2 regions of the Ferrovibrio sp. GW821-FHT12B10 genome follow, and region 2 is predicted to be linked to the other one. Evidence: predicted binding sites of a transcription regulator. Region 2 holds the regulator's gene; the other holds the start of a gene.
The links. Region 2 encodes PhoB, which activates phosphate uptake and scavenging genes when phosphate is short. Its sites were predicted from a motif close to TNTCATAAAACTGTCA; they were not measured.
Positions count from the first base shown of each region.

Region 1 (4,756 bases), 1.4 Mb from region 2:
CTCGGTGATCTGGTAGAGCTGCAGGATATCGGCTTCGCGCCAGTCGCGCGGGCGATCCTGTTCGGCCGAGATGATGGCCAGCGGTTCGCCATCGGCATCGGTCACCAGCGCATCGATCAGCGCGCGGATGCCGGTCGACTGCGCATAGGGCGCGCCGAGGTTGCGGGTGGCCGGATGCTGCGCATAGTCGGGGATCACCAGCAGGCGTTCCGTCCGCATAATCTCGAAATAGAGCGGCACGCCGGCCGCGGTCAGAACAGTGTCGGGCGGAAACTGCCGGCCGCGCTGGTCATAGAGACTGCGGCAGTGAATGGCGTCAGCAGCCAGGGTGAAGCGCCAGATGCTGGCCCGGGTGCAGCCCAGGCCTTCAACGATATCGCGGCAGATCGCCTGGAAAAGCTCCTGCGGCTCGGCGTCGCCGGAGATCGGGAGCGGCGCCCTGTTCTGGAGCGCGGCGCGGGTATGCTGCATTCTCGGCCAGTCCGATGACGGATGATCTGGCCACAAACCTAGGGCGAATAGCAGAAAAAGTCACCACTTTAAGCCTGTAAACCAGGCTATTCGGCCGCCTCCCGCCGGCCGTTCGCCCCTGTATCCCGTCTCCCGGCCTCGCGCGGACCGCCGGATGCCTCCTTCCAGGTGACGTTGTAGAGGTCGAAGCGGCGGTCCTTCAGGTTCTGCACCGTGCCGCTCTGCCGCGCCGCCGCCAGGCTGTCGAGATTCACGTCGGCGATCGCCACCATCTCGACATTCGGCGTGGTGTCGGCGGCGATGCCGTCACGGGCGAAGGCGAAGTCGCAGGGCGTCAGCACGCAACTCTGGGCATATTGGATGTCCATGTTCTCGACGCTGGGCAGGTTGCCCACATTGCCGGCCATCACGACGTAGCACTGGTTCTCGATGGCGCGGGCCTGGGCGCAGAAGCGGACACGCTGATAGCTCTGTCGCTCGTCCGTGCAGAAGGGCACGAACAGGATTTGCGCGCCCTGGTCGGTCAGGTGACGGGCAAGTTCGGGGAATTCGGCATCGTAGCAGATCATCACGCCGATCGGCCCGAAGTCGGTTTCGATCACATTCGAGCTGTCGGCACCGCTGATGTTCCACCAGTAGCGTTCGTTCGGCGTGGGATGGATCTTGCGCTGCTCATGCACGGCGCCGTCGCGCAGGCAGACATAGCAGATGTTGTATACATGGCCATCGACCGGATCGCGGGTCGGATGCGAGCCGCCGATGATGTTGATGTTGTAGCTGACCGCCAGTTCGCTGAACAACGCCTTCACCCGTTCGGTGTAGCGCGTCAGCGCCGCCACTGCCTCGGCGGCTGGCGCGTTACGGTTCTCGATCGACAGCAGCTGCAGCGTCAGCAACTCGGGGAACAGCACGAAATCGGCTTTGTAATCCGCCACCACATCAACGAAATACTCGACCTGCTTGGCGAAATCCTCAAACGAGGAAATCTGGCGCTGCTGGTATTGCACGGCAGCGACGCGCGCGGCGCGGGCGCGCAGCGGTGGCTTGTCTGGCGTGTGGTGTATGGCGTCGCCGAATTCGGGGTTGCGCCAGACCATATGCGTGGCGAAGCCACGCGATTCATGGTCGTTGTCCATATAGGCGCGCAGTACGCCCAGCGGCTCGAAATTGTTACGCATCTGGAAATTGATGACGGGATCGCGCAGGCGGCCGCTCAGCACCAGCTCCAGATACTTGTCGGCCGAGCGCAGCTGCATCCAGCGCCGGTTCAGGCCAGGCATGCGACCGCCAAACACGATGCCCTTCAGATGCAGGTGCTGGCAGAGCTGCTTGCGCGCGTTGTACAGGCGCTGGCCCAGGCGCAGGCCGCGATAGTCGGGATCGACGCAGACTTCCAGGCCATAGAGCCAGTCGCCATGCGCATCGTGGCGCGCGGCATAGCCGCGGCCGGTGATGCCTTCCCAGTCATGCGGCTTCAGTGCCAGCTTCTCGGTGATGCGGAAGGTGGCGCAATAGCCGACGACGGCACCGTCATAGACGGCGACGAACTGGCCTTCGGGAAAATGATGCTGATGGCCGCGCAATTGCGCCGTGGTGTAGCCGCCCTCGGTGGCGCCGTAGACTTTGTCCGACAGGGCGCGGATGCCGGGGATGTCGTGCGGTGTGGCGTTGCGCAGCATCAGCCGCGGCTTCTCGACAGCCGAGGCGGCGCCGGGTTTCCGCGTGCTCTGGCGTTTGCGGGGCGCGCTCGGCTGCACCAGCTTGATCGGGGCTTTGGGAGATTTGGCTTTGCTCATGGGACCGCTTTCTGTGTGCGGGACAGAAACGACACAGACGCAGCCAAATTCCGGCGCCATCGACGGAAGCCGGGCCGGAAGGTGAGCAAGATGCGGGAAGGATTGGGGAAATGAGGGGCCGTCCGGCGGGTCCGGGGGAAAGACCATGATGCCGGACGGCCCGGCAGGCTGCGAAAATTGCCGCCTGAAGTGTATTCAAGTCGACAAAAGGGGCGGAATTGAGGCGGCTTGGAATGCTCCGTTTCGCAGAACTGTAACAATCGTAAACGCCTGAGTTCATTGACCCTTTCAGAACCGCTCCGATAGAGTCCGCCGCCATGAGCGACTTGCCCGCGCTGCTGCGTCTCGGCCTTGCCCCGGGCTCGCTGAAATCCCTCCGCCAGCATCCGCTGCTGGCCGGGCGGCCCGTCCGTCGCATTCAGTCACAGCTTCGCCTTCTCGATACGGCCGATCGCCGATTCGCCGCAGCCGGCTGGCTTTGCCTCGGCACCGAGGATCGCGCCGGTCTGCGGCATGTGATGCTGCCGGTGTCGGGCCAGCCGCAGCCCGATGCGCCGGCGGTGGATGGCGAGCTGCAGCTGCTCGCCGATGGCAAGCTGAGCGGGCAGTCGATCAGCCTTGAGCGCGACGGCCAGACGCTGGACGTGCAGAGCCACATGATTGAATTGCAGCGCGGCAAGCAGACGGTCAGCTATGAGGCGCTGGTGCTGCAGGGCGCGGCGGATTCCGCCGCCGATGCCATGCATGCGCTGGCGGCTGAACTCAGCCTCGATCTGTCCTTGCGCTGGACCGGTGCCGCGCCGCTGGTGCAGGCGGCGGCCGATCTCGGTGTCGTCGAACCGCCTGCCTTGCGCGCCGCTGTTTTCGATACGGCGCTGAATGAAGAGTCCGATACGGCGGTGGCCTTCGTCGCCATCGCACGCCAGTGCCTGGCGCAGTTCGATGCCAATATCGCGCCGGTGCTGCGCGATCGCGATATCGAAGGCGTGCACCAGATGCGCGTGGCGCTGCGTCGCCTGCGGTCGGCCATCGGATTGTTCGCCGACATGCTGGATGGCGAGCGACTGTCGCCGCTGCTGGAAGACCTGCGCTGGCTGAACGGCCCGCTCGGCCGCAAGCGCGACCTCGATGTCTTCATCACCGAGACGCTGGTGCCGCTGCAGGGCCTGCCGCAGGCGCCCAAGGGCCTGACGCATCTGGCCACCGTGCTGGAGGACCGGCGCGTGGCGGCGCAGGAGGCCCTGCAATCCGCGCTGCTGGCGCCGCGGCTGGCCGCCTTCCGCCTCAATTTCGAAACCTTCCTCGACGCCGTGCTCGAAGGCAGCGCGGTGAAGGCGGCCGAGATCGCCGCCCTGCCGGTGCCGCGCTTTGCCGCAGGGGTGCTGCAGCGTCGCCGCAAGAAGCTGCGCAAACTGGGCAAGCAGCATGAGGCGCTGGAGACAGACGCGCTGCACGAACTGCGCATCCGCGCCAAGAAGCTGCGGTATGCGGCGGAATATTTCCGCGCCGCCTTCAGCCGCAAGGAAAGCCGCCGCTTCATCGCGGCGTTGGCGCAGCTGCAGGATTGCCTGGGCGCGCTGAATGACAATGCCGTCGGCACCACGCTGATCAGCAACATCCTGCCGCCGCCGGCGCGTGATCCAGCCGCCGCCGCCATCGCCGCCTGGTTCGCCGGGCGGCAGCAGCTGCAGCTCGCGCATCTGGGCACGGCTTGGAAGGCCTTCGACCGGATCAGGCCGTTCTGGAAGGACGCGCTGGAGGACTGAGCGCGCTCAGTCGATCAGATTGCCGTCGGGGCCGTGGAAGGGATGCGGCCCGTCGTAATCGCCGATCGCCACGGTATGGCTGACCAGCCGGTTGTCATGCCACCAGTGCAGCATGTAGCCCGGCGGCTCCATGGTGAAGCGGCTGGGCGCGTCGTTATCGATATCGAGCGCCACCTGATGTGCCGGGCTCGGACAGGTCAGCGCCGTGCGGCCACCGATATCGGCGCGGATCACGCGGTGCAGATGGCCGCAGAGGATCAGCTTGATCTGTGGATATTGGGCGACGACCTTTTCAAAACCGTCGGACCCCTTGAGGCCGATCTTGTCCATATGGCCGATGCCGGTGATGAACGGCGGATGATGCATCATCACCAGGGTTGGGGCATCGGGCTTTTTGCTGAGCGTCTCATCCAGCCAGGCCAGGCGCTTGTCGCAGAGTTCGCCGCCGCCCTGGCCGGGGATCACGGTATCCAGGCCGATGATGCGTAGCGGATACTCGTCCTCGATCGCGAACTGCAGGAAACTGCCGCGCTCGCGCGGCAGGTAGCCGCCGCCGGCAAAGGCATCGCGCATCGCGTCGCGGTCGTCATGGTTGCCGGGGATGGCGATGATGCGCTGCCGGATCGGCGCGAGGATGGCTTTCAGATGATCGTATTCGTCGGGGCGGCCGAGATCGACCAGGTCGCCGGTCAGCAGGATCAGGTCGGGCTGCTGCTTCAGCGT
Region 1 is NZ_JBXAQT010000001.1:1,654,621-1,659,376, reverse strand. It holds gene AC1RRT_RS08370 (GAF domain-containing protein) at 1-471, opposite strand, end outside; gene AC1RRT_RS08365 (GNAT family N-acetyltransferase) at 558-2,267, opposite strand; gene AC1RRT_RS08360 (CYTH and CHAD domain-containing protein) at 2,585-4,033, shown strand; gene AC1RRT_RS08355 (phosphodiesterase) at 4,040-4,756, opposite strand, start outside.
Region 1: AC1RRT_RS08360 (CYTH and CHAD domain-containing protein) is a predicted target of PhoB. The motif match lies at 2,509-2,524, and genes of this name have one in related genera.

Region 2 (4,756 bases):
GGCGATCCTGCTGCGCAAGCGGTTTGAACGTCGCTGGTGATCGTGTCTGTGCGTTATTCCCCTTTCGGAGCCATAAGGACTTTTCATGCAGAATGGTAGCGGTGTCGATCTCCGCCAGTCCGAGATCGAAATCAAGATGGTGACCCAGAAAGTCGGCGTCTACTATGGCGAGAAGCAGGCTTTGCGCGATGTCGACCTGCATATCCCGGCGCGCGCGGTTACCGCGCTGATCGGCCCGTCGGGCTGTGGCAAGTCGACCTTCCTGCGCTGCCTGAACCGGATGAACGACACGATCCGCGATTGCCGTGTGGTCGGCGATATCCGCCTTGATGCGCTGAACATCTACGACAGCCAGGTCGATGTCGTGCAGCTGCGCGCCCGGGTCGGCATGGTGTTCCAGAAGCCGAACCCGTTCCCGAAGTCGATCTACGAGAATGTCGCTTATGGGCCCCGCATTCACGGTCTTGCCGAAAGCAGCGACCATCTTGACCATATCGTCGAGACCTCGCTGAAGCAGGCGGGCCTGTGGAAGGAAGTCGGCAGCCGGCTGCAGGAATCGGGCACCAGCCTGTCTGGCGGGCAGCAGCAGCGCTTGTGCATCGCCCGCGCTATCGCCGTGGCGCCGGAAGTGATCCTGATGGACGAGCCCTGCTCGGCGCTGGATCCGATCGCCACCGCTCATATCGAGGAACTGATGGATGAACTGCGCGAGCAGTATACCATCGTCATCGTCACCCATTCGATGCAGCAGGCCGCCCGCGTCTCGCAGCGGACCGCCTTCTTCCATCTGGGTAACCTGGTCGAGACGGATGATACCAGGGTGATTTTCACCAACCCCAAGGACGAGCGGACCCAGGGGTACATCACCGGTCGCTTCGGCTGAGCAGAGTGAGGACATAAGAAAATGCCGCAACATATTGTCCAGAAATACGACGACGAGCTGAAAAAGCTGTCGACCCTCATCGTGCAGATGGGTGGCCTGGCGGAATCGCAGCTTTCCGCCGCCGTCGAGGCGATCGTGAAGCGCGACAGCAACCTGGCCTCGGAAGTGGTGAAGAGCGACACCAAGATCGACGTCCTGCGCAACCAGGTCGACGATTTCGCCATCGAGCTACTGGCGCGCCGCCAGCCGCTGGCCAACGACCTGCGCGTCATCGTCTCGGCGCTGCGCATCTCGTCCGAGATCGAGCGCATCGGCGACTACGCCAAGAATGTCGCCAAGCGCGCAGTGGCGCTGAACCAGGCGCCGCTGGTGCGGCCGGTGCATGCCATTCCGCGCATGGCTGCCCTGGTCCAGGCCCTGATCAAGGACACGCTGGATGCCTATATCACCGCCGATGCCGCCAAGGCCGATGCGGTCTGGGCCCGCGATGAAGAGGTGGACGAGCTGTATACCAGCCTGTTCCGCGAGTTGCTGACCTATATGATGGAGGATCCGCGCTCCATCACCAGCAGCACGCATCTGCTGTTCATCGCCAAGAACATCGAGCGCATCGGCGATCACGCGACGAACATCGCTGAGCTGATCCACTACACGGTGACCGGCGAGATGCAGAAGGAAGACCGTCCGAAAGGCGACGATACCGCCTATGCGGTTGTGAATGCGCCGGGAGGCCAGCGATGAACGTCGCGATCAAACCGCGGGTCCTCGTGATCGAGGACGAAGCGGCGCTGCTGGCGCTGCTGCGTTACAACCTGGAAAAGGAAAACTACACGGTCGACGAGGCGATGGACGGCGAGCAGGCCCTGTTGAAGGTGGCCGAGCATATGCCGGACCTGATCCTGCTCGACTGGATGCTGCCGCGCCTGTCGGGCCTTGAAGTCTGCCGCCAGTTGCGCCGCGATCCAAACGCCCGCAACGTGCCGATCATCATGCTGACGGCGCGCGGCGAGGAAGCCGATCGCGTGCGCGGCCTGGATGCCGGCGCAGACGACTATATCGCCAAGCCCTTCAGCCCCGGTGAGCTGCTGGCCCGCATCCGCGCGGTGCTACGCCGCATCCGGCCGGCGCTGGCGGAAGAGGTGCTGACCTATGGCGGCCTGGTGATGGATATCGCTACCCACAAGGTCACTCGCAATGGCCGCGATGTGCATCTGGGTCCGACCGAATTCCGCCTGCTGCGCTATTTCCTCGAGCATCCGGGCCGTGTGTTATCGCGCGACCAGTTGCTGGATGCGGTCTGGGGCCGCGACATCTATGTCGAGCAGCGTACGGTGGACGTCCATATCCGTCGCCTGCGCAAGGCGTTGAACGGCAATGGCGAGATGGATGTGATCCGCACGGTGCGGTCGGCTGGCTATGCGCTGGAGCTGACCTCCGCCGCCGCTATGGCCTGACCCGTCATTATCGGGACAAAGAAAAAGCCGGCCATCGTAAGATGGCCGGCTTTTTTATGTCTGGCGCTGCGCTTTAGCGGCGGCCGGCGATCTGCTTCTTCATCGCAGCGAACAGGGCTTCGACCTTGCCGCCATTATTCTGGATCACGGATTCGAACTGCTGGCGCTGGGTGAAGGCCATCGACACGCCTTCCACCACCACATCGGTGACCAGCGGCTTGCCGTCCTTCTCATGCGTCTTCCATTCAACGCGGATCGGCGGACCGTTCTGGCGGTTGATCTGCGATTCCACCACCTGCTCGCTGCCGGCCGCCTTCACGCCGTCGCGCACATCCAATGTCTCGCCGTTATACTGCGACAGCAGCTGCGAATAGACCTTCACCAGATAATCCAGGAAGAGGCTGTTGTATTCCTGCTTCTGGACATCGGTCAGGCCACGATTGTAGCGGCCAAGGCAGAACTGGCCGACGGCATCCAGATCGAGATGCGAGGTCATAAGAGTGCGGACAAGGCCTTCGCGCTTTTCAGTGGTTAGCGAGCGGTCACCCAGCGCCTTGAGAGTGTCGCCGCCGACTTCGCGGATGAATTGGTCAGGCGCTGCGGCCCGGGCGGGCGCAGCAGAAATGGCCTGGAGGCCGAGCAGGAGGCCGGCCGCGGTGGCGACCATGAGAAAACGGCGGGAAAGCAAGGCTGAAAGCATGGGGAATCCCGGCTAAGAGGCGGAAGGGAATAGTTTTTTTGACGTCTGAATATGGCGGGAACGCGGCCGAACCATAGCCTGACGATGATTGTATGGCGATGATTCTTTTTTGACCCGTTTTTGGCCCTATACAAATACATAAAGATATGTTTATGTTTGACCCATGACTGACTCAAGCTTGACCCTCGATACCCTGATGGCCGCCCTGCGGGCTGCGGCCGAGCCGACGCGTCTGCGGCTGCTGGCGCTCTGTGCCCAGGGCGAACTCACGGTCAGCGAACTCACCCAGATCCTGGGGCAGAGCCAGCCCCGCGTCTCCCGCCATCTCAAGCTGCTCTGCGAAGCGGGGCTGCTCGAGCGGGTGCCCGAAGGCACCTGGGCATTCTATCGCGTTGGCGATCGCCTGTCCGGCGCGCCGTTGGTGCGCGCGGTCAGCAGCCTGCTGCCACGCAACGACGCGACGCTGGCGCGCGATGCCGAGCGTCTGACGGCGGTGAAGCGCACCCGCGCCGAAACCGCCGAACGCTATTTCCGCGACAACGCCGCCCAGTGGTCGGCGATCCGGTCGCTGCATGTGGACGAGGAACAGGTGGAGGCAGCCGTGTTGCGGCTGCTGGGGCAGGGTGCGCCGGTTGACGATCTGCTGGACATCGGCACCGGTACCGGGCGCCTGCTGGAAATCCTCAGCCCGCATGTGAAGCGTGGCCTGGGCGTCGATCTCAGCCGCGACATGCTGAGCATCGCGCGCGCCAATCTGGAACGGGCCGGCATCAAGCATTGTCAGGTGCGGCAGGCCGACATGTATGCCCTGCCACTCGACAGCGGCAGCGTCGATGCTGCAGTGATCCATCAGGTGCTGCATTTCGCCGACGAACCACAAAAGGCGATCCAGGAAGCCGTGCGGGTGCTGAAACCCGGCGGCCGGCTGATCGTCATCGATTTCGCGCCGCATGACCTGGAAGATCTGCGCGCACGTCATGCCCACCGGCGCCTCGGCTTCTCTGATGCCGAACTGCGCGGCTGGTGCGCCTCGGCCGGCCTGGATGCCGATCCGGTGATCGCGTTGCCTGGCCAGTCGCTCACCGTCCATATCTGGCACGCCGTCAAGCATGGCGCCGTCGCTGCTATGTCCACCTCTCACAAGAGTGCCGCAGAATGACCACGTTGCCCGATGCCAACGCTCACGCCGCCCGGCGGTCTGGTCCGCTGAAGGTCTCGTTCGAATTCTTCCCGCCGAAGACGGCGGAGATGGAAGAAAGCCTGTGGCGCAGCGTCACGCGCCTGGCGCCGCTGGAGCCGCGTTTCGTCTCGGTGACTTATGGCGCTGGCGGCTCGACCCGCGAGCGCACTCATAACACCGTGGTGCGCATCCTCAAGGAAACCGGCCTGAAGCCGGCCGCGCATCTCACCTGCGTCGGCGCTTCGAAGGGCGAAGTGGACGAGGTGGCCCAGCATTACTGGCAGGCCGGCATCCGCCACATTGTGGCGCTCCGCGGCGATCCGCAGGAAGGCACTGGCGGTTTTGCGCCGCATCCGCAGGGCTATGCCAATTCGACGGACCTGATCGCCGGCCTCAAGAAGATCGGCGACTTCGAGATCAGCGTCGGCTGCTATCCCGAAGGCCACCCCGACACCGCGTCGCCGCGCGTCGAGCTGGAGCATCTCAAGCGCAAGGTCGATGCCGGCGCGACCCGTTGCATCACGCAGTATTTCTTCGAT
Region 2 is NZ_JBXAQT010000001.1:3,024,260-3,029,015, forward strand. It holds gene pstA (phosphate ABC transporter permease PstA) at 1-40, shown strand, start outside; gene pstB (phosphate ABC transporter ATP-binding protein PstB) at 137-883, shown strand; gene phoU (phosphate signaling complex protein PhoU) at 905-1,624, shown strand; gene phoB (phosphate regulon transcriptional regulator PhoB) at 1,621-2,337, shown strand; gene AC1RRT_RS15210 (MlaC/ttg2D family ABC transporter substrate-binding protein) at 2,411-3,004, opposite strand; gene AC1RRT_RS15215 (ArsR/SmtB family transcription factor) at 3,201-4,196, shown strand; gene metF (methylenetetrahydrofolate reductase [NAD(P)H]) at 4,193-4,756, shown strand, end outside.